DNA from 3 places in the Bradyrhizobium sp. IC4059 genome. Region 2 is predicted to be linked to each of the others. Evidence: predicted binding sites of a transcription regulator. Region 2 holds the regulator's gene; each other region holds the start of a gene.
What was found. Region 2 encodes PhoB, which activates phosphate uptake and scavenging genes when phosphate is short. Its sites were predicted from a motif close to TGTCATNNANCTGTCAT; they were not measured.
Positions count from the first base shown of each region.

Region 1: a site for PhoB is predicted at 1,961-1,977, ahead of I6F12_RS08225 (RNA degradosome polyphosphate kinase). Genes of this name have one in related genera too.
Region 3: a site for PhoB is predicted at 1,808-1,824, ahead of I6F12_RS35600 (YbhN family protein). Genes of this name have one in related genera too.

Region 1 covers NZ_JADYVH010000002.1:482,509-489,535, forward strand. Annotated here, with positions in the region: gene I6F12_RS08225 (RNA degradosome polyphosphate kinase) at 1-1,887, opposite strand, end outside; gene I6F12_RS08230 (DnaA/Hda family protein) at 2,023-2,700, opposite strand; gene I6F12_RS08235 (CDP-alcohol phosphatidyltransferase family protein) at 2,793-3,335, opposite strand; gene purM (phosphoribosylformylglycinamidine cyclo-ligase) at 3,492-4,565, shown strand; gene purN (phosphoribosylglycinamide formyltransferase) at 4,580-5,233, shown strand; gene I6F12_RS08250 (DUF6678 family protein) at 5,247-5,636, opposite strand; gene I6F12_RS08255 (cold-shock protein) at 5,662-5,868, opposite strand; gene I6F12_RS08260 (autotransporter outer membrane beta-barrel domain-containing protein) at 6,248-7,027, shown strand, end outside.
Region 2 covers NZ_JADYVH010000009.1:189,092-196,118, forward strand. Annotated here, with positions in the region: gene I6F12_RS26510 (Hsp33 family molecular chaperone) at 1-316, opposite strand, end outside; gene argF (ornithine carbamoyltransferase) at 486-1,421, opposite strand; gene I6F12_RS26520 (aspartate aminotransferase family protein) at 1,421-2,629, opposite strand; gene I6F12_RS26525 (GcrA family cell cycle regulator) at 3,089-3,601, shown strand; gene phoB (phosphate regulon transcriptional regulator PhoB) at 3,901-4,608, opposite strand; gene phoU (phosphate signaling complex protein PhoU) at 4,631-5,347, opposite strand; gene pstB (phosphate ABC transporter ATP-binding protein PstB) at 5,359-6,180, opposite strand; gene pstA (phosphate ABC transporter permease PstA) at 6,177-7,022, opposite strand; gene pstC (phosphate ABC transporter permease subunit PstC) at 7,027-7,027, opposite strand, start outside.
Region 3 covers NZ_JADYVH010000020.1:49,799-56,825, reverse strand. Annotated here, with positions in the region: gene I6F12_RS35610 (EAL domain-containing protein) at 1-845, opposite strand, end outside; gene I6F12_RS35605 (ferritin-like domain-containing protein) at 1,059-1,565, opposite strand; gene I6F12_RS35600 (YbhN family protein) at 1,996-3,078, shown strand; gene I6F12_RS35595 (hypothetical protein) at 3,178-5,124, shown strand; gene I6F12_RS35590 (LysR substrate-binding domain-containing protein) at 5,600-6,505, shown strand; gene kdgD (5-dehydro-4-deoxyglucarate dehydratase) at 6,629-7,027, shown strand, end outside.

The DNA.
Region 1 (7,027 bases), on a different contig from region 2:
CGAGATATACACAGCCGCTTTCGCGCTCGGCAGTCCCTGGCCCATGCCGAAGCAGTAGATTCGGCCATGTTCCAGGAAGCGGCCGATGATCGACTTGACGCGGATGTTCTCCGACAGACCGGGAATGCCGGGCCTGAGGCAGCAGATGCCGCGCACCACGAGCTCGACCTGGACACCGGCCTGCGAGGCCTCGTAGAGCGCGTCGATGATATCGGGATCGACCAGCGCGTTCATCTTCATCCAGACCGCGCCGGGACGGCCATGCCGCGCATGTGCGGTCTCGCCCTGGATGTGCTCGATGATGCGCTTGCGCAAGGTCAGCGGCGACACCGCCATCTTTTCCAGATCGCTCGGCGCGGCATAGCCGGTGATGAAATTGAACACGCGCGCGGCATCGCGGCCGATCGTCGGGTCCGAGGTGAAGTAGGAGAGATCGGTGTAGATGCGCGCGGTGACCGGGTGATAATTGCCGGTGCCGGTATGGACGTAGGTCGTCAGGCTGCCGCCCTCGCGGCGCACCACCATCGAGAGCTTCGCGTGCGTCTTCAATTCGAGGAAGCCGTAGACGACCTGCACGCCGGCGCGTTCGAGATCGCGTGCCCAGCGGATGTTGGCTTCTTCGTCGAACCGCGCTTTCAGCTCGATCAGCGCGGTGACTGATTTGCCGGCCTCGGCCGCTTCGGCCAGCGCGCGCACGATCGGTGAATTGTTAGAGGTGCGGTAGAGCGTCTGCTTGATCGCAACGACGTCGGGGTCGCGCGTGGCCTGCTGCAGGAATTGCACCACCACGTCGAACGACTCGTAGGGATGGTGGACGATCAGGTCCTTCTGCCGGATCGCGGCGAAGATGTCGCCGCCATGCTCGCGCACGCGTTCGGGGTGGCGCGGCACGTAAGGGGTGAATTCGAGGTCGGGCCGGTCGAGGCGGGTGAGCTGCGAGAGCTCGTTCATCGCCTGCACGCCGTCGACCAGGAAGATCTCGTCGTCGGCGGCGGAGAGCGCGTGCTGCACGAAGCTGCGCAGCTGCTCCGGCATCTTGGCGTCGATCTCGAGCCGGATCACCGATCCGCGGCGGCGGCGCTTCAGTGCGGTCTCGAACAGGCGGACGAGATCTTCGGCCTCCTCCTCGATTTCGAGCTCGGAGTCGCGGATGATCCGGAAGGCGCCTTGGCCGTGCAGATTGTAGCCGGGGAACAGGCGGTTGATGAACAGGGCGGTGGCCTGCTCCAGCGAGATCAGGCGCACCGTGCCATCCGCCGGCAGGCGGATGAAGCGGTCGATCTTGCCGGGCATGCGGATCAGCGCGTTCATCTGCTTGCCGTCAGCGGCGCGCGTGAGCTGCAGTGCGATGGTGAAGCCGAGGCTCGGAATGAACGGGAAGGGGTGGGCCGGATCGATCGCCAGCGGGGTCAGGAGAGGGAACACGTTGTGGAGGAAGTAGTCCTCGATCCAGGTTCGTTCCGCCTTTGTGACGTCCTTGCCGTCGACCAGCACGATGCCGACCTCGGCCAACGTGGCGCGCAGGTCGCGCCAGATCGCCTGCTGGTCGGAGGCGAGCTGGGAGACGGTGCGGTTGATCAGCGCGAGCTGTTCGGACGGCGTCAGGCCGTCGGGGCTGCGCTCGGCGATGCCCTCGCGGACTTGGGCCTTGATGCCGGCGACGCGAACCATGAAGAACTCGTCGAGGTTATTGGCCGAAATCGACAGGAATCGCACCCGCTCCAGCACGGGGTGGCTCGGGTTGACCGATTCCTCCAGGACGCGGCGGTTGAAATGCAGCCAGGACAGCTCGCGGTTGATGAACCGCTCGGGACTGGACGCGATCGCCGGAAGGCTCTCGGTTTCCGGGGCTTTCTCTTTCGTTTCAACAGCTTGCGCAGAGTCCATCAGAAGTCGGTCCATCCAGTTCACCCCAATTGCGACTCAAGCGCAAAAATCGGCGGGAGCATGTGTTAGAGCGATGACGTTTCGATGACATTGATGTTCCGCCCCCGCGCCGCGTCAAGCGGGCCCGCGAGCTTGTCAGGCGTCCCGGAGCAGCTCGGCGGCCAGCGCCCGGGTGACGGGACGGCCGAGCCGCAGGGCTTCGCTGTCGAGCAGCTCGACGGCCCGCCGGGCGGCAGCCGAGGACCGCTCCAGGCGCGTCGCGAGGTAGCCGACCACGCTCTCGTCCACATTGAGCTGGCGGTCGGCGCAGAACTTGACGATGAGGCCGCGGAACAGCTGGTCGTCGGGAGGCAGCAGCGTGACCGCCGGAACGGCCCGCAGGCGCGAGCGCAGGTCGCGAAGCTCGATCGGAAGCGCGGCCGGCGCCTCGCGGCCGGTGAACAGGACGTACGCGCCGTCCTCGCGGGCGAGGTTCATCAGGTGAAACAGGGCACGCTCGTCGAAGTCCCCAGCCTTGAGATCCTCGACCACCAGCGCGCCGGTGGCGAGCGCGCCGGGCACGTCCGTCGCGGTCAGCGCATTGGCGGTGGTCGAGCGGGCGCCGGCTTCCTCGGCCCAGATCGCGGCGAGATGGCTCTTGCCGCTTCCTTCCGGGCCCGCCAGCCACATGATCCGGTTCGGCCATTCCGGCCAGCCGTCGATGAGGCCTAGACCGGCCGCATTGGCGGGGCCTTCGAGGAAGTTGTCCCGGCTGAGGCTCTCCGCATGCGGAAGCGCAAACGCCAATTGTCGGGGATGAACGCGGCCTGCCACGCTTGCTCTGCTCCATGCCGGCGCGCCGGCCCGCTTGTAGAGATTCGACTTGATGGTGCGGGACTTGGCCTTTTGCTGGGCTGCTTCCCCGCTCATTTGGCCTCGATCGTGCTCATGTGCCGCAGCCACTCGACGAGATAGAGCGACACGGAGGAGAGCGTGAAGATCGTGACGAGACCCATCAGGATGATATCATAAGGCGCGGGCTTGAAGCCGAAGGCAAGCGCCGCCAGCACCAAAGCTGCGAATGCCACTTGTGCCACCGTGTTGAGCTTGGAGACTTTCGACGGCTTCATCTCGACCGGCCGGTCGAACAACCAGGACACGATCACGGCGGCGACAATCATGATGTCGCGCGAGACCACCAGGATCACGATCCAGCGCGGGATCGCGCCCCAGATGCCGAGCGCCATGTAGATCGAGACCAGCAGCGCCTTGTCGGCGAGCGGATCGAGCAGGGCGCCGAGCTCGCTCGTCATGTTGAAGCGCTTGGCCAAAAAGCCGTCCACGGCATCGCTGATGCCGGCGATCAGGAAGACGGCGAACGCCACCTCCATTTGGCTCGACACGATGGCCCAGACGATGATCGGGACCAGCATGATGCGGCCCAAGGTAATGATATTCGGAATACTCACGAAAGCGCTTCCCGGCACCGGTTCTGACCTCAAATCCGGCCCGTTGCAGGCTGAACCGGTTGATATGTCTACATAGTATAGCGGGGAGCGCCATGCGAGCCATTGCGCGTCCCCGGAATTCAACGTAACCAGCCGCAAACCCACTGGAAATCGGGCATGACCGACCGCAAAAACGGCCTCACTTACGCCGATTCAGGCGTCGATATCGACGCGGGCAACCGCCTGGTCGACCTGATCAAGCCGATGGTGCGCGCCACCGCGCGGCCGGGCGCCGATGCCGAGATCGGCGGTTTCGGCGGCTTGTTCGACCTCAAGGCGGCCGGCTTCAAGGATCCGGTCCTCGTGGCCGCGACCGACGGTGTCGGCACCAAGGTCAAGATCGCGATCGAGACCGGCCTGCATGGCGGCATCGGCATCGACCTCGTCGCCATGAGCGTCAACGACCTCGTGGTCCAGGGCGCCGAGCCACTGTTTTTCCTGGACTATTTCGCCTGCGGCAAGCTCGATCCGGAGGCCACGGCCGCCATCGTCGCGGGCGTTGCGGAGGGATGCCGCGAATCCGGCTGCGCTTTGATCGGCGGGGAGACTGCCGAAATGCCCGGCCTCTACAAGGACGGCGACTACGATCTCGGCGGCTTTGCCGTCGGCGCCGCCGAGCGCGGTACGTTGTTGCCGCGCAAGGACATCGCCGCGGGCGATGCCGTGATCGGTCTCGCTTCGTCCGGCGTGCATTCCAACGGCTTCTCGCTGGTCCGCAAGATCGTCGAGCAGTCGGGCCTCGGCTTCGAGGCGCAGGCGCCGTTCGCGCCGGTGATGACGCTCGGCGGCGCGCTGCTGACGCCGACCAGGCTGTACGTGAAATCCTGCCTGCGCGCGATCCGCGAGACCGGGGCGGTGAAGGGGCTCGCCCACATCACCGGCGGCGGCTTCACCGACAACATCCCGCGCGTGCTGCCGAAGCATCTCGGTGTCGGCATCGACCTGGCACGCCTGCCGGTGCTGCCGGTGTTCAAATGGCTGGCGGCCCAAGCCGGCATCGCCGAGCTGGAAATGCTGCGCACCTTCAATTGCGGCATCGGCATGATCGCGATCGTCGAGCCCGACAAGGTCGACAAGGTCGTCGAAGTCTTCACCGACGCAGGCGAGACCGTGGCGCAGCTCGGCACCGTGATTCCGGCCGAGGGCGAGCACCGCGTCGTCTATAACGGCCACCTCGACATGGCGCTATAATGACTGGCGCCGTGATGAAGCGCCGCGTCGCCATCCTGATTTCCGGGCGCGGCTCCAACATGGCTGCGCTGATCAGGGCAGCCGCCGCCGCGGATTTCCCGGCGGAGATCTCGCTCGTCATCTCGAACAAGGCCGATGCGCCCGGCCTCGAACGCGCCCGGGCGAGCGGCGTGACCACCGAGGTGATCGAAAGCAAGCCGTTCGGCAAGGACCGCGCCGGCTTCGAGACGGTGCTGCAGGCCGCGCTCGACAAGCACGGCATCGAGCTGATTTGTCTCGGCGGCTTCATGCGCCTGTTCACGGCCGAGTTCACCAAGGCCTGGTACGGGCGGATGCTCAACATCCATCCCTCGCTGCTGCCATCGTTCCCCGGCCTCGACCCGCACGGCCAGGCCCTGCGCGCCGGCGTCAAGCTCTCCGGCGCGACGGTGCACTTCGTCATTCCCGAGACCGATGCCGGCCCGATCGTGATGCAGGGCGCGGTTCCCGTCAGCGACCACGACACCGCGGAGACGCTGTCGGAGCGCATCCTCGAGGTCGAGCACCACATCTATCCCGAGGCGCTGCGGCTGCTCGCGACCGGCAAGGTCCGTATCGAGGGCGATGTCTGCAAGACGGCGGGAAGCGCAGCGTCGGAGAATTTTCTGATTGCGCCGGTGGTGCGCTGAAACGCGGTCTGGCTTATTCGACAAAATCTGCAGTCTCGCCATTGCGGATGTATCCGTAGATGCGAAACCCCTCAGCCGTTTCCTCTCCGGCAAACCGGATGCGTTTCAGGATTGTGCGGACACGCTCGCGCTGAGCCGCCGTCTCGACAGATAGTTCAGCCCATTCCATCCAATCCCCCCCGCCGATCGTCCAGTGATAGTGCCATTCGCCATCCCACTGGCTCAGGTATCCCGTTTCCAGGTTCTTGCAGCGAAATCGGGGTTGTTCGGACGGAGCTAGCTCGAGCACGGCCACGCGCAGTTCGCGCCATTTTGTGTCATTGGCGACCGAATAGTAGTCGGACTGCTGAGCCATCTGTCCGCCACAAACAAAATCCCCCGGCAGAGCCGGGGGCAACGTCATGATCGCTCGCATGCCGCGAGAGACATCAGGAAACCTTGAGGTTCTCCGCGGATGATTTGCCGCGGTTCTCCACGAGGTCGAATTCAACCACCTGGTTCTCGTTGAGGGTAGAGAGTCCGGCACGCTCGACGGCGGAGATGTGGACGAACACGTCCTTGTCGCTGCCATTCGGCTTGATGAACCCATAGCCCTTTGTCGGGTTGAACCATTTGACGGTGCCCTTTTGCGGCATCGCTCGTCTCCTCCACTAGATATAAAAACGACGCGGCCGCTTTTTCGCGTGCCACGCCACAAACGGGCTCCCGGAAGTCTGTTCGAGTCTTGAGGCGCAATGTCGCGAAACGCACAGCAAACGGCCAATTCCGATTGTGAACGTTATTGCAACATGAAATTCGCCGGCTAGCAAGCCGCGCGCGGATTTCAAGAGCAAGCCAGGTGCCTTCAAGCGCAATTTGCGACCTGTGGCAGCAGAACCACAATCGGTGCAATAGCCTCGGCCGTTATGCGCCAACCGGTTGACCCCTCGTGGCAGTTCGGCCCAAATCGCCGCAAGCGCCGCAGACCGTGTTGCATTTTTGCGCGCCGCCACTTCGCTTTCGGGATTCATCGTCATGCGCTGCGCCGCGCAGCTCTCCGGGAGACGGCAGACGATCGGGCTGGACCGCGTCCGGCGGATCGTGGCTGCGCTCGCGATGGCGTTTGCGCTGGTCGTGACGATGGCGGCCGTGAGCCCCGGCTTCGCGCAAAGCACGCCCACACCGACCCCGACGCCCACGCCGACACCCACGCCGTCACCGACCCCGATTCCGTCGCCGACCTCGACCAATCAAAATCAGTCAGCCGGCAACAGCATGCTCAATTTCGGCTCAGGCTTTCTGGAGCGGCTCGGCAATCAGGCCTCCGGCGGCGTCAACCGGGCGTTCCGCACCAATCCGGGCGGCGGCGGCGCCTCGGTGGCTGCGGAAGATCCGCGCTACCGCACCTGGTTCGAGGGCTATGGCCTTTCGGTCCGCACCGAAGCGCAAGGCGACTTCGTCGGCGACAAGCGCAAGACCTTCGGCGGCGTTGCCGGCTTTGGCGCGCGGCTCGCACCCGGCGTCAACATCGGATTCTCCGTCGACCACAGCCACACCGACATCGACGTGCCGCTGGCGCTGCAATCGGCAACCCTCGATCTGACCCAGCTCGGCTTCAGCGGCTCAATCGACAAGGGCCCGTGGACCTGGGCCTTTGCCGTGGTGCACGGCTTCGGCAAGGTCCATTCCAGCCGCGATACCGGCCTTGGCCTTGCGACCGCGCGCTATCGCGCCGCCGTGGACGGCGCGCTGACCGAGATCAGCTATTACTGGACCAAGGACGAGATGCGCATCGTGCCCAAGGGCGCGCTGGAA
Region 2 (7,027 bases):
GGGCCCTGTAGTCGACCACCAGGAACGACACCGGACCGTCGGTCTGGGCCTGAAGAATGAAGCGGCCCTCGAATTTCAGCGTCGAGCCGAGCAGCGTCGTCAGCACGATGGCCTCGCCGAGCAGCTTGCCCACGGCTGCGGGATAATCGTGCTTGGTGAGGATGTCGTCGAGCGCGGGGCCAAGCCGCACCAGGCGCCCGCGCACGTCAAGCGCGTCGACCTCGTAAGGCAGCACGGCGTCATCGATCGGAACCGATGATGGCGCGCGAACCGGGCCTTCAGGCCCGGTGTTCATGTCAGGAGACTGGGAAACCATGGCGCTTTATCTGGGGTGGTTCGATGCAAATTGAAAGAGGCACGCCCGCATTCCGTCGTCCGCGGAACGACGAGTGCGTAGCCCGGATGGAGCGCAGCGCAATCCGGGGGGTCTTTCCACGCGTTGAGAACCCCGGATTTCGCTGCGCTTCATCCGGGCTACAAGAAGGCTACTTCACCGCGTCGAAGCACCAGGCCAAGATGCCCTTCTGCGCGTGCAGGCGGTTTTCGGCCTCGTCGAACACGACCGATTGCGGCCCGTCGATCACCTCGTCGGTGACCTCCTCGCCGCGATGGGCCGGCAGGCAATGCATGAACAATGCGTCCGCCTTGGCCAGCGACATCAGCTTGGCATTGACCTGGTAGGGCTTGAGCACGTTGTGGCGGTGCTCGCCCTCCTTGTCGCCCATCGACACCCAAGTGTCGGTGACGACGCAATCGGCGCCGCGCACGGCGGCTTCCGGATCGGTGCCGAGCACGATCGGCGCGCCCGTCGCCTTGATCCAGTCGCGCATGGCCTTTTTCGGTGCGAGCTCCGGCGGCGTTGCGACATTGAGCTGGAATTTGAAGCGCTCGGCGGCATGGGCCCAGGACGCCAGCACGTTGTTGTCGTCGCCGGCCCAGGCCACCGTCTTGCCCTCGATCGGGCCGCGATGTTCCTCATAGGTCATGAGGTCGGCCATCACCTGGCAGGGATGCGAACGCCGCGTCAGGCCGTTGATGACGGGCACGGTGGCGTTGGCCGCAAGCTCCAGCAGCGCATCGTGGTTGAGGATGCGGATCATGATGGCGTCGACATAGCGCGACAGAACCCGCGCGGTGTCGGCGATGGTCTCGCCGCGGCCGAGCTGCATCTCGGCGCCGGTGAGCATGATCGCCTCGCCGCCGAGCTGGCGCATGCCGACGTCGAACGAGACGCGGGTGCGGGTCGAGGGACGCTCGAAGATCATCGCCAGCGTCTTGCCCTCGAGCGGCCTGACCGGCTGCTGCGCCTTCTGCTTCGCCTTCATCGCCGAAGAGGCGGCGAGCATGCTCTTGAGCTCCGAGAGCGGCAGCTCGTTGATGTCCAGGAAGTGCTTGGGAGCTTTGTTGGGCGTCGTGCTCATCAGCTTGCCGCCCGCTTGGTCTGGCTGGAGGAGATCGCAGCGCAGGCGCGCTCTAACCGGCCGACGCTGTCCTCGATCTCCGCTTCCGTGACGATCAGGGGCGGCAGGAAGCGCACGACATTGTCGCCGGCCCCGACGGTGAGCAGCTTTTCGGCGCGCAGCGCCGCGACGAGATCGCCCGAGGGCACCACCGCCTTGATACCGATCAGCAGGCCCTCGCCGCGCACCTCGCTGACGATTTCGGGATGACGATCGATCACGGAGGCGAGCTTCTGCTTGAGCAGCAGCGACATCTTCTGCACGTGGTCGAAGAAGCCGGGCTTGAGCATGACATCGAGCACGGCGTTGGCAGCCGAGATCGCGAGCGGATTGCCGCCGAAGGTGGAGCCGTGCGAGCCGGGCCCCATGCCGGCCGCCGCGTCCGCGGTCGCCAGCACCGCGCCGATCGGAAAGCCGCCGCCGAGCGCCTTGGCGAGCGACATCACATCCGGTGTGACGCCGGTGCGCTTGTAGGCAAAGAGCTCGCCGGTGCGGCCCATGCCGGTCTGCACCTCGTCGAAGGCGAGCAACAGGCCGCGCTCGTTACAGAGTTCGCGCAGCGCCCTCAGGAAGGCGTGAGGTGCAGAACGAACGCCACCCTCGCCCTGGATCGGCTCGATGAGAATGCCGGCGGTGTGCGGACCAATCGCCTTCTTCACGGCGTCGAGGTCGCCGTGCGGCACCTGATCGAAGCCGTCCATCGGCGGACCGAAGCCCTCGAGATATTTCGCAGAGCCGGTGGCGGCGAGCGTCGCCAGCGTGCGGCCATGGAAGGCACCCTCGAAGGTGATCATGCGGTAACGTTCCGGATGCCCCTTGGAGAAGTGATGGTGGCGCACCAGCTTGATCACGCCTTCCAGCGCCTCGGCGCCGGAATTGCAGAAGAACACGAAGTCCGCAAAGCTCTCATTGCAGAGGCGGCTTGCGAGCTTCTCGCCGTCAGGGCTCTGGAACAGGTTCGACATGTGCCAGAGCTTGGTCGCCTGCTCCTGCAACGCCTTGACCAGCGCGGGATGGACATGGCCGAGCGCATTCACCGCGACACCCGAGGTGAAATCGAGATAGCGATCGCCGTTGGTCGCGATCAGCCAGCAGCCTTCGCCGCGCTCGAAACCGAGGTCGGCCCTGGCGAAAACGGGGAGCAAATGCGGCGCTGCGCTGTTAGTCATGACGTCACTTGAATGTTGCGGACGGTGTGAGGCATGCATTGCGCGACGCACCATCGACCGGCCCCGGAAAACGAAACGTGCCGCCTTTTAAGGGCGGCACGTGGCACTATCTTATGCCTGGCAAGACGGGTGTCAATGCCGCCCGGAAAGCCTCGCGAAACGCTGATTCCGTAGTCTTGCGGTGCCGATTTTGCGGGTTTTTCACCACGGAACATGTGGAAGCGAGTCGGCGGACTCTTGCGCGGGAGTCACGCCATATTGTAGCGTTTGGACTGTCAGATACGACATCTCGTGCAGCAGTTCTGATCCCAGAAGTCCTCATGTACCGGCGTAAACGTTCGGGCGTCTTGAGCGCGCCCGGCGAGCCTTAAGGGATTCTGACGGCACGGGTTTTTCAAGGCTAAAGCATTCGCTGCGAAGGCCCCAGGATGGCAGGCGCGCAGCGAGGGAAAGGGTGCAATGACGGTTTTGACCTGGTCCGATGATCGCGTCGAGCAGCTGAAGAAGCTCTGGGAGGCCGGACTTTCGGCCAGCCAGATCGCGGCGGAGCTCGGCAATGTGACCCGCAATGCCGTGATCGGCAAGGTGCACCGGCTCGGCCTGTCCGGCCGCGCCAAGAGCCCTTCATCGGCAGCGCCGCGGCCGCGCAAGGCACGGCCCGCGCAGCATATGATGCGGGTGACCCGCCCCGTCGCGCGCGGCAACACCGCGTTGGCGCAGGCCTTCGAGGTCGAGTTGGAAGCCGAGCCGGTTACCTACGACAACGTGGTGCCGATGAGCCAGCGGCTGTCGCTGCTGGAATTGAACGAGGCGACCTGCCACTGGCCGGTCGGCGATCCCTCGAGCCCGGATTTCTTCTTCTGCGGCGGCAAGGCGCTCTCCGGCCTGCCCTATTGTGCCCAGCATTCGCGCGTGGCCTATCAGCCCGCAGCGGATCGCCGTCGCGCAGCACCGAAACCGGGCACGCGGTGAGCTTGCGGAATTCCCTGATCGCCAAGCTTTGATCGCCAAGCTTGATCGCCAAGACTGCAGCCGTCATACGATGACGGCTCCCAATCGCCCGGTGTCATCCCCGCGAATGCGGGATCCGTAACCGCGGGGCGCAATCGTTGCGCGAGATGGTCACCCCGAGTCTTCGCCAAACCACGTCCTGTGGCTAATCGCGAACAGCGCAAGCGCTCGCGCTGAGATCCCGGGCTCACGCTGCGCGCGCCCCGGGATGACGGCCGAGATCGGCGCCGCAGTTCGCCAAACCAGCTGTCGCTGGCGCCTTACGTCTGCTCAGCCTTCGCGAAGCGATCGTCCAGCGCGTAGCCGGCGCCGCGGACGGTGCGGATCGGGTCCTGCTCGCGGCCAAGATTGAGCAGCTTGCGCAGGCGGCCGATATGCACGTCGACGGTGCGCTCGTCGATGTAGATGTCGCGGCCCCAGACGCTGTCGAGCAGCTGCTCGCGCGAGAACACGCGGCCGGGATGCTCCAGGAAGAACTCCAGCAGGCGATATTCGGTCGGACCGAGATCGATCGGCCGGCCCGAGCGCGCCACGCGGCGCTTGTCGCGGTCGAGCTCGATATCGCCATAGGCGAGCACGGTGGCGAGGCGCTCGGGACTCGCACGCCTGAGCAGGCCCTTCACGCGCGCAAGCAGCTCCGGCACCGAGAACGGCTTGACGATATAATCATCCGCGCCGGTCGCGAGCCCGCGCACCCGTTCGCTCTCCTCGCCGCGCGCGGTGAGCATGATGATCGGCAGCTGCTTGGTCTCGGGGCGGGTCCGAAGCCGCCGGCACAGCTCGATGCCTGACAGGCCCGGCAGCATCCAGTCGAGCACGATCAGATCGGGAATGTGCTCCTTGAGGCGGGTGTCGGCGTCATCGCCGCGCATCACCGTCTCGACGTCATAGCCGTCGCCTTCGAGGTTGTAGCGAAGAAGCTCGGTGAGAGCTTCCTCGTCCTCAACCACCATAATGCGTGCGCCCATGTGGTCGTAGCTCCTTAAGTCGTCAGGTGTTCGGCACCGTCGTGGCGAAGGTCGTCATGTCGCCCTTCGGCCGCTTGTCGGTGATCGCCTGGCCCTCGATCATGTAGAACACGGTCTCGGCGATGTTGGTGGCGTGGTCGCCGATCCGCTCGATGTTCTTGGCACAGAACATCAGGTGGATGCAGAACGAGATGTTGCGCGGATCCTCCATCATGTAGGTGAGGAGCTCGCGGAACAGCGAGGTGCAGATGGCGTCGACTTCTTCGTCGCCCTTCCACACCGCCATCGCCGCCGGCAGGTCGTGCGCGGCATAGGCGTCCAGCACCGACTTGACCTGCTGCTGCACGAGGTCGGTCATGTGCTCCAGGCCGCGGAACAGCTTGAGCGGATGGAAATCCGTCTCCAGCGCCGCGACGCGCTTGCCCATGTTCTTGGCGAGATCGCCGATGCGCTCGAGATCGGTCGCAACGCGCATCGCGCCGACGATCTCGCGCAGGTCGACGGCCATCGGCTGGCGGCGGGCGATGGTGAGCACGGCGCGCTCCTCGATGCGCTTCTGCAGCGCGTCGAGCTCGACGTCGGTGGCGACGACGCGCTGGCCGAGCGCGACGTCGCGGCGGATCAGCGCGTCGACGGAATCGACGATCATGCGCTCGGCGATGCCGCCCATCTCGGCGACCAGGCGGGTGAGCTCCTGAAGGTCGCTGTCGAAAGCCTTTACGGTATGTTCAGAACCCATGTTCCGTCTCCTCAGCCGAACCGGCCGGTGATGTAATCCTGCGTGCGCCGATCGCTCGGCGACGTGAAGATCTTGCTGGTGTCGTCGAACTCGATCAACTCGCCGAGATACATGAAGGCGGTCTTGTCGGAAACGCGCGCCGCCTGCTGCATGTTGTGGGTGACGATCGCGATCGTGTAGTTCTCGGACAATTCCTGGATCAGCTCCTCGACCTTGGCGGTCGAGATCGGGTCGAGCGCCGAGCAGGGCTCGTCAAACAGGATCACCTCGGGCCGCACCGCGACGGTGCGGGCGATGCAGAGGCGCTGCTGCTGGCCGCCGGAGAGCGACAGGCCGGAGGCATTGAGCTTGTCCTTGACCTCGTTCCACAGCGCGCCACCGCGCAGCGCCTTCTCGACGCGGTCGTCCATCTCGGACTTGGAGATCTTCTCATAGAGACGAATGCCGAAGGCGATGTTCTCGTAGATCGTCATCGGGAACGGCGTCGGCTTCTGGAACACCATGCCGACCCGGGCGCGGAGCAGGTTGAGGTCGAGCTTGGGGTCGAGGATGTTGGTATGGTCGAGCAACAGCTGACCGTCGGCGCGCTGGCCCGGATAGAGGTCGTACATCCGGTTGAAGATGCGCAGCAGGGTGGACTTGCCGCAGCCGGACGGGCCGATGAACGCCGTGACGCGGTTGGTGCCGAGCGCCAGGTTGATGTTCTTCAGCGCGTGGTGGTCGCCGTAGTAGAAGTTGAGGTTGCGCGCCGTGACCTTGGCGGGCGCCTCGGGCAGGGGCTGCGAGCCGGGATGAACGGTCGGTGCGCTGACGGAAACAGACATTTCACTCATTTTGCAGTCCTCTCGGCGCCAAGGATGCGCGCGCCAATGTTAAGGGCAAGCACGGTCAGGGTGATCAACAGCGCGCCGCTCCAGGCGAGTTGCTTCCAATACTCGTAGGGGCTCTGCACGAAGTTGTTGATGGTGACAGGCAGGTTCGCCATCGTCTTGTTCAGGCCGAGGCTGAAGAACTGGTTCGACAGTGCCGTGAACAACAGCGGCGCGGTCTCGCCGGCGACGCGGGCGGTCGCCAGCAGCACGCCGGTGATGAGGCCGGAGCGCGCGGCACGATAGGCGATACGCTTGATCACCAGCGAGCGCGGCAGGCCGAGCGCGCTGGCAGCTTCGCGCAACGGATTCGGCACCAGCAGTAGCATGTCTTCGGTGGTGCGCACGACGACCGGGATCACGATGACGGCAAGCGCCAGCGCGCCCGCAATCGCCGAGAAGCCGCGCATCGGCACCACCACCGCGCCATAGATGAAGAGGCCGATGATGATCGAGGGTGCCGACAGGAGAATGTCGTTGATGAACCGGATCACCGAGGTCAGCTTGTCGTTGCGGCCGTACTCGGCGAGATAGGTGCCGGCGAACAGGCCGAGCGGCGCGCCGATGCCGACGCCGATCACGGTCATGATCAACGAGCCGACGATGGCGTTGCGCAGGCCGCCCTCGGTCGATCCGGGCGGCGGCGTGTCAGCTGTGAAGACCTGGAGGTTGAGCCCGGCCAGGCCGTTGTAGAGCAGCGTGACCAGGATCAGCGCGAGCCAGGTGACGCCGAAGGCGGCGGCTGCGATGCAGAGGCCGCGAATGACGACGTCCCAGCGGCGGCGGCGCGAATAGATCGGGTTCATGGCTT
Region 3 (7,027 bases), on a different contig from region 2:
ATCGCGGCATAGCGCTCGTTGAACAGGATGATCTTGCCTTCCGCGTCGAACATGCACAGCCCCTGCGACATGTTCTCCAGCGCGCTGTCGAGCACGATCTGCTGGCGGCCCAGTTCGCCTTTGGCGCGGCGGTCGAGCAGCGCGGCCACGAGCGCAATCGCGATGATCGCGACGGCGGCGCCGGCAGTCAGGAACGACAGCGAGGCCGGCGGGACCGAGAGCCCGCTGATCGCGATCGTCGGGTCCGGCGTCAGCAGCACCGCGCCCATCGCGGTGAAATGATGGGCAACGATCGCGAGCGTCAACAGAGCAGTCGCGCTCAGCGCATGCCGAATGCCGTCACCTCGCGCGGCGACGAACAGCGCGAGCGCTGCGAAGACGATTCCGAACAGCACCGAGGCGGCAACCGTGCTCCCGATCCAATCCAGCCGTGCCGGCATCTCCAGCGCCGCCATGCCGGTGTAATGCATCGCCGCGACACCCAGGCCGACGATGGCGCCGCCGACGACGATCCACACCGGGCGCGAGGACGCCACGGCGATGCTCAGGCCCACGAAGGTCAAGGAGATCGCAAGCATCAGCGACAGAATTGTCACCGGGATATTGTAGGCGCCGGCGCTCCCGGGGCCATAGGCGAGCATCGCGATGAAATGCGTCGCCCAGATGCCGCATCCGCTCACGGCCGCATCCAGGGCGATCCAGGCCAGACGCCCGGCTCCGTGCGTCGCGCGTGCGCGCTGAAACAGGCTGATCGCCGCGGCGCTGGCGAGCAGGCACACCGCGCCCCCAAGGGCCACCAGTCGCCAGTCATGCTCGTCGGTGAGACAGTAGAGAACTTGATACATTGCCGGCCCCTATCGACCCGCACTTGAGCCGACAGTGGTGGACGATCGGTAACCAGCTACAAACCTGCTCCGGACGTGGTGAATGGAAGATGAGCGAGTTCGCTCACATTGCTGATCCTGGCGACGGCGCACCGAAGCAGCACCACGGCAGCGGGAAGCGAACAAGCACAAGCGCCGCGCGGACCGTCGCGCGGCGCTCGTAGTTTCCTCTACTCAGCTCGCCGCGCGCAGATTCACCTTGCTCTCGGCGAGTGTCGTCAGCTTCTGGTCGGTCGCCTTCTCCTCCTCGAGCGTCTTGGCGAGCACCGCCGCACAATCGTTGCGGCCGAGCTGCTTGGCCCAGGCGATCAGGCTGCCGTAGCGGACGATCTCGTAATGCTCCGCGGCCTGCGCCGCATTGATCAGGGCCGCGTCGAGCACCGCCTTGTCGGCGACTTCGCCGGCGGTCTCGTCGGCTTCCTCGATGATGCCGTCGATGGCCGGGCAGTCGACCGCCTTCACGGGGACGCCGTGCATCTTGAAGACCTCCTCGAGCCGCGCAACGTGCTGCTTGGTTTCCTCGAGGTGCGTCAAAAAGCCCTGTTTCAGCTGCGGATCAGTGGCCTTGGTCGCCATCTTCGGCAGCGCCTTGGTGAGCTGCTGCTCGGCGTAATAGATGTCCTGGAGCTGATGTACGAATAGGTCGTTCATGGTCTTGATGTCTTTTGTGAACAGTCCCATCGTTCCGATCCTCTCGGGTCTTGGGAACACGGAGGCGCCGGCTTGCACGAAAAAGCCGCGTATTCCGCCATGTTCGATTGCTGATGGAGGCTAACGACCACGCGGCATCGACGTTCCAAAAACGCCGATACGGCTCTGCGTTGGAACAATGCGGACGGCGCCGGGATCTGAGATCGTATCGGCACGGTGAGCGCGCGGATGGAGCCTGGTTTCGCGACTCATATGCTTAACGCGCCGCCGATATGAACCGCGTATGACAAAGTTGCCCGCCGAACGCAGAACCTATTGTTGTCAAGGGCTGCACAAGCCGCTGATTTTGCCTTAAATGAGCTGGATCATGCCTAGCGATCGATGCCTGCCTTTTGGCCGTGATCGCACCCGACCGGCCAATGTCTGGCCCGGTCGGTCTTGCCCCCCGCCGGGAGGATGAATGCACGGACTGCTGCCCGCGCTGAAACGCGGCTTCAATAGATGGATCGGCTGGCGACGGCTCGGCGTCGCCGCGAGCATCTTCATCATCGCGTTTGCGATCACCACGCTGGTGCGGACGCTCAAGGGCATCGATACCGGGGTCATCCTGACCGCGTTGACGGAGATTCCCCGCGGCAACATCGGGCTGGCGGCGATCTGCGTCTTCTTCGCGTTCTGTACGCTGACCTTCTACGACTATTTTGCGCTGCGAACGATCGGCAAGAAGCACGTGCCCTATCGCATCGCGGCGCTGTCCAGCTTCACGTCCTATTCGATCGGGCACAACATCGGCGCCACGGTCTTCACCGGCGGCGCGATCCGTTTCCGGATCTATTCGGACTACGGACTGAACGCGATCGACGTCGCGAAGATCTGCTTCCTGTCCGGCCTGACCTTCTGGCTCGGTAACATCTTCGTGCTCTCGATCGGCATGGCCATCCATCCGGACGCGGCCTCCTCGATGGATCAGCTGCCCTCCTCGCTCAACCGGTTGATCGCCCTCGGCGGTCTCGCATCGATCGGCGCGTATCTGGTCTGGCTCTGCATGGGCGAGAAGCGCCGTGAGCTCGGCCAGAAGGGCTGGAAGGTGGTGCTGCCCTCGGCGCCGCTGACCTTGGTGCAGATCCTGATCGGCGTCGTTGATCTCGGCTTCTGCGCCACGGCAATGTACCTCTTGATGCCGGCCAACCCGCCGATCGACTTCATGTCGCTCGCGGTCGTGTTCATCCTGGCGACCCTGATCGGCTTTGCCAGCCACGCGCCGGGCTCGATCGGCGTGTTCGATGCCGCCATGCTCGTGGCGCTGCCCCAGTTCGGCCGCGAGGAGCTTCTGGCCACGCTGCTGGTGTTCCGTATTCTCTATTTCGTGATCCCGTTCGGCCTTGCCATCTCCATCATGGGCACGCGCGAGCTTTGGACGAATGTGGTCGCGCCGTGGCAGGAGCGGCGGCGGCTGGCGGAAGCCTGCGCGCAGGCCAACCTGCCCAAGGAGGTGACGCCGATGGAGCGCGAACGGCTGCTACGGCGGGCCAGCAAGCGCTGAGCCGCCGACGCCACCTCCGCAATCGTCGGGCAAGGGTTGCAGGCCGCGGCACAATCCTCTCTTATTTCCGCCTCAACTTTGCCGTTGAAGACGCGGGCCATGATTTCCGTATTCCTTCGCACCCTCTCGGCCGGCGCCGTGCTGCTTGCCGGCATCCTTGCTTTGCCCGAGCGCGCCGCCGCGCAGGACGCCGGCACCATGCAGATCAGCTGGGAGGTGCGTAACCGCTTCCGGCTATTCCGCGAGGAGCGCGACTTCCTGCTCCATGTCGAGAACGCGCGCAACCGCAGCATTCTGGCCGCCGAACAGTCCCTGGAGCTCCAGAGCGAGGGCCGCGGCTGGGCCCGCAACATGGTCAACCGGCTCTGCATCGACCTGCAGGGCCGGGTCAACCAGCCCTGCACCCGCGATAATGTCAAAGAGAACTACATCACGCCGATCGACCATCCCGTGACGGTGCGCCTGACCGGCGCGGTGCCGGTCGGCGCCACCTGCGCCTGGTCGTTCGATGACGGCGACGGGCCGCAGAGCTCGACCTTCGACTGCGCCGAGCCGATCAATTTGCGCGTCCGCTACGGCAAGCCGACGGTTGCGACCGTCGATGTCTCGGCCGGCTCCGATCCGACCCAGCGGGTCCAGACCGAGATTCAGGTCCGCGACATCTTCATCGCAGGTCTCGGCGACAGCATCGCCTCCGGCGAAGGCAATCCGGACCGGCCGCTGGCGCTGTCGGACGAAGGATTCTGCTTCCGCTCCTATCTCGGCACCGCCGGTGCGCAGTACTACCGGCCGAGCCGCCACGGCTTCAAGGGCGGCCGCGCCTGCGAGGCGCCGGATACGCTCGCCAACTGGCAACGCTACAGCGCGCTCTGGTTCAATGCGCCGTGCCATCGATCGCTCTACAGCTATCAGGCGCGCACCGCGCTGGCGCTCGCGGTGCGCTACACCCACATCGCCGTGACCTTCCTGCCGCTCGCCTGCACCGGCGCCAGCATCGGCGACGGGCTGCTCGGCTCGCAGCGCGCCCGCGAATGCCCGCCCGGCAAGACCGGCGTCTGCAACACCAGCGTGAACGCGCAAGTCGCCGAGCTGCGGGAAGCCGTCACTGCGGCGAAGAAGCGCCAGCCCGATCGCACGCTCGACCTCGTGCTGCTCTCGGTCGGTGCCAACGACGTCTATTTCTCCGGTCTCGTCGCCGACGTCATCGTCGAAACCGCGACCGAGCGCGCGCTGTTCCGCCGCTCCGGCGTGTTGGCGAGCGTCGACGATTCCCGCGATGCGCTCCAGCGCGAGCTGCCGCAGAATTTCGTCAAGCTGCGCGAGGCGCTGAAGCCGCTGGTCGGCGGCGACCTCTCGCACGTGGTCTATGTCTCCTATGCCAATCCTGCGCTCGCCGACGGCGGCGCGCCCTGCCGCGGCGGCCGGGCCGGCTTTGACATCCACCCGTCCTTCAATGCCGATCCGCAGCGCCTTTCCCGCGTCTCCGCCTTCGTCGACAGCGAATTCCTGCCGCAGCTGAAGGGGCTCGCCACCTGCACCCGCGGTGCGCTGTGCCGCGATCCCGAAGCCGACCGCATGACCTTCGTCGATGCGCACCAGGCCGCGTTCGCCGAGCACGGCTTCTGCGCCCGTTCCGGCAACGATCCCGAATTCGACCGCAGCTGCTTTGCCGCGAACGGCCAGAGCTTCGATCCCGACATCGTCAGCGCGGCGAGCCAGCCGATGCTGTGCGGCCGCGGCGCCTCGGAGTACCGCGCCTACCTGCCCCGCGCGCGCTGGATCCGCGACGCCAATGACAGCTATTTCGCCGCGATGACCTATCCGCAGGGCCTGCCGGCGGCGAGCCAGCCGACCGACATCCACGATGCGGCCTGGGGCGTGCTCTCCGCCGTCTATGGCGGCGCGGTGCATCCGAGCGCCGAGGGCCATGCCGCGATGGCCGACGCGGCGCTGCCGGCGGCGAGCGCCGTGCTCGGACTCGACGCCGTGCCGCCGAACGTGACGCGCGGACTGCTGCCGCAGCTGCTGCCCAGCGCGCAGCAATAGCGCGCGCTGTCTCCACACACTCACCGTCATCGCCAGGCTTGACCGGGCGACTCCAGTACTCCGTGACAGCAGTGATTGAATCGAGACGCCGCTGCGTACTGGATTCCCCGCCTTCGCGGGGAATGACAGCGGTGGTTTGATAGGGTTTCCCAACACCGATCATCCCCCACTTCGCCGTTCCATCGATCCAAAAACAGCATCGATCGATACTGCCTTGAACTTGGACACTTCGCCGCGCGCACCTCTAGGACTCGTGTCGGGCAAACGGCCGAGGCCTAAGAGTGGCGCGTGATGAGCGTAGTGGCGTCCGCAGCGGACGTAAGGCGGTCTCGCGTCAGCCTGTTCCTCCTGAGGGCTCCCATGGGAGCTTGACCAGGCAACTCAACGGCGGCCCACAAGGCCGCCGTCTTTGTTTTGGGGGTGATCGATGCTAGAAGTGCCGGGGAAACGCCTTATTCATCTAAGGCATGTATCGATGTTCGACCTCAACCAGCTCCGCTGTTTCGTCACGGTGGCGGAGGAATTGCACTTCGGCCGCGCCGCCGTGCGGCTCAACATGACGCAGCCGCCGCTGTCCCGGCAGATCCAGGTGCTCGAGCACATCATCGACGCGCCGCTCTTGGAGCGCACCAGCCGCTCGGTGCGCCTCACCCCGGCCGGGCGCAGCTTCCTGCCGGAGGCGCGACGCATCCTCAAGCTTGCCGAAAGCGCTTCGCAGGTGGCCCGCCGCATCGCGCTCGGCAAGACCGGCTCGCTGAAGGTCGGCTTCACCGCGGCCGCGGCCTATGGCTTCCTGCCCGAACTCATCGCCGCCTGCCGCGCCAAGCTGCCGGAGGTCGATTTCTCTCTGAAGGAGATGGTATCGGGCGATCAGTTCGAGGCTCTGACTTCTGGCCAGATCGATGCCGGCCTGCTGCGGCCGCCGATCGCACGGCCCGAGCTTGCCAGCCGCCGCGTCGTCGCCGAGCCGCTGCTCGCGGCGATCCCGAAGAAGCATCCGCTGGCGAATGCCGACGGCATCACCATCAAGGATTTCGACGACCAGCCCTTCGTGATGTACTCGCCCTATGAGAGCCGCTACTTCCACGATCTCCTGGTGGCGCTGTTCACCCGCGCCGACGTGCTGCCGCGCTACGTCCAGCATCTCAGCCAGATCCACTCGATCCTCGCGATGGTGCGCGCCGGCCTCGGCCTCGCCATCGTGCCGGCGGCGGCGGCGAGCCTGAAGATCTCCGACGTCCGCCTGCGTCCGCTGAAGCTGCGCACGCGCGTTCCGGTCGAGCTGTTCATGGTGTGGCGGCGCGAGGACGAGAACCCGCTGCTGTCGGCGCTCGTCAAGATCGCCGGCGAATTGTCCTCCGCGGAGGTGGCGGAGGATTGATGCTCAATCCGCATCGGTCGATATAGGCTTTGGCTTGGACGCGCATCGAACGGTCTCCTAAACCACGGCGCATGGACGTGCGGCCTCTGCTTGCGTCCTCCGCAACACGAGAAGGGAGCGCCCATGAGCAAGATGACCCCGCAGGAAATGGCCCAGAAGATCGGATCGGGCCTCCTGTCCTTCCCCGTCACGCCGTTCAGGGCGGACTACTCCTTCGACGAGGCGACCTATCGCGCCAACATGGACTGGCTGTGCGGTTATGACGTCGCAGGTCTCTTCGCCGCGGGCGGCACCGGCGAGTTCTTCTCGCTGACGCCATCAGAAGTTCCGCAGGTCGTGAAGGTCGCCGTCGACGAGACCAAGGGCCGCGTGCCCGTGCTCGCCGGCACCGGCTACGGCACCGCGATCGCCCGCGAGATCGCGATCGGTGCGGAAAAGGCCGGCGCCGACGGCCTCCTGCTGCTGCCGCCCTACCTCACCCATTCCGAGCAGGAAGGCCTTGCCGCCCATGTCGAGGCGGTC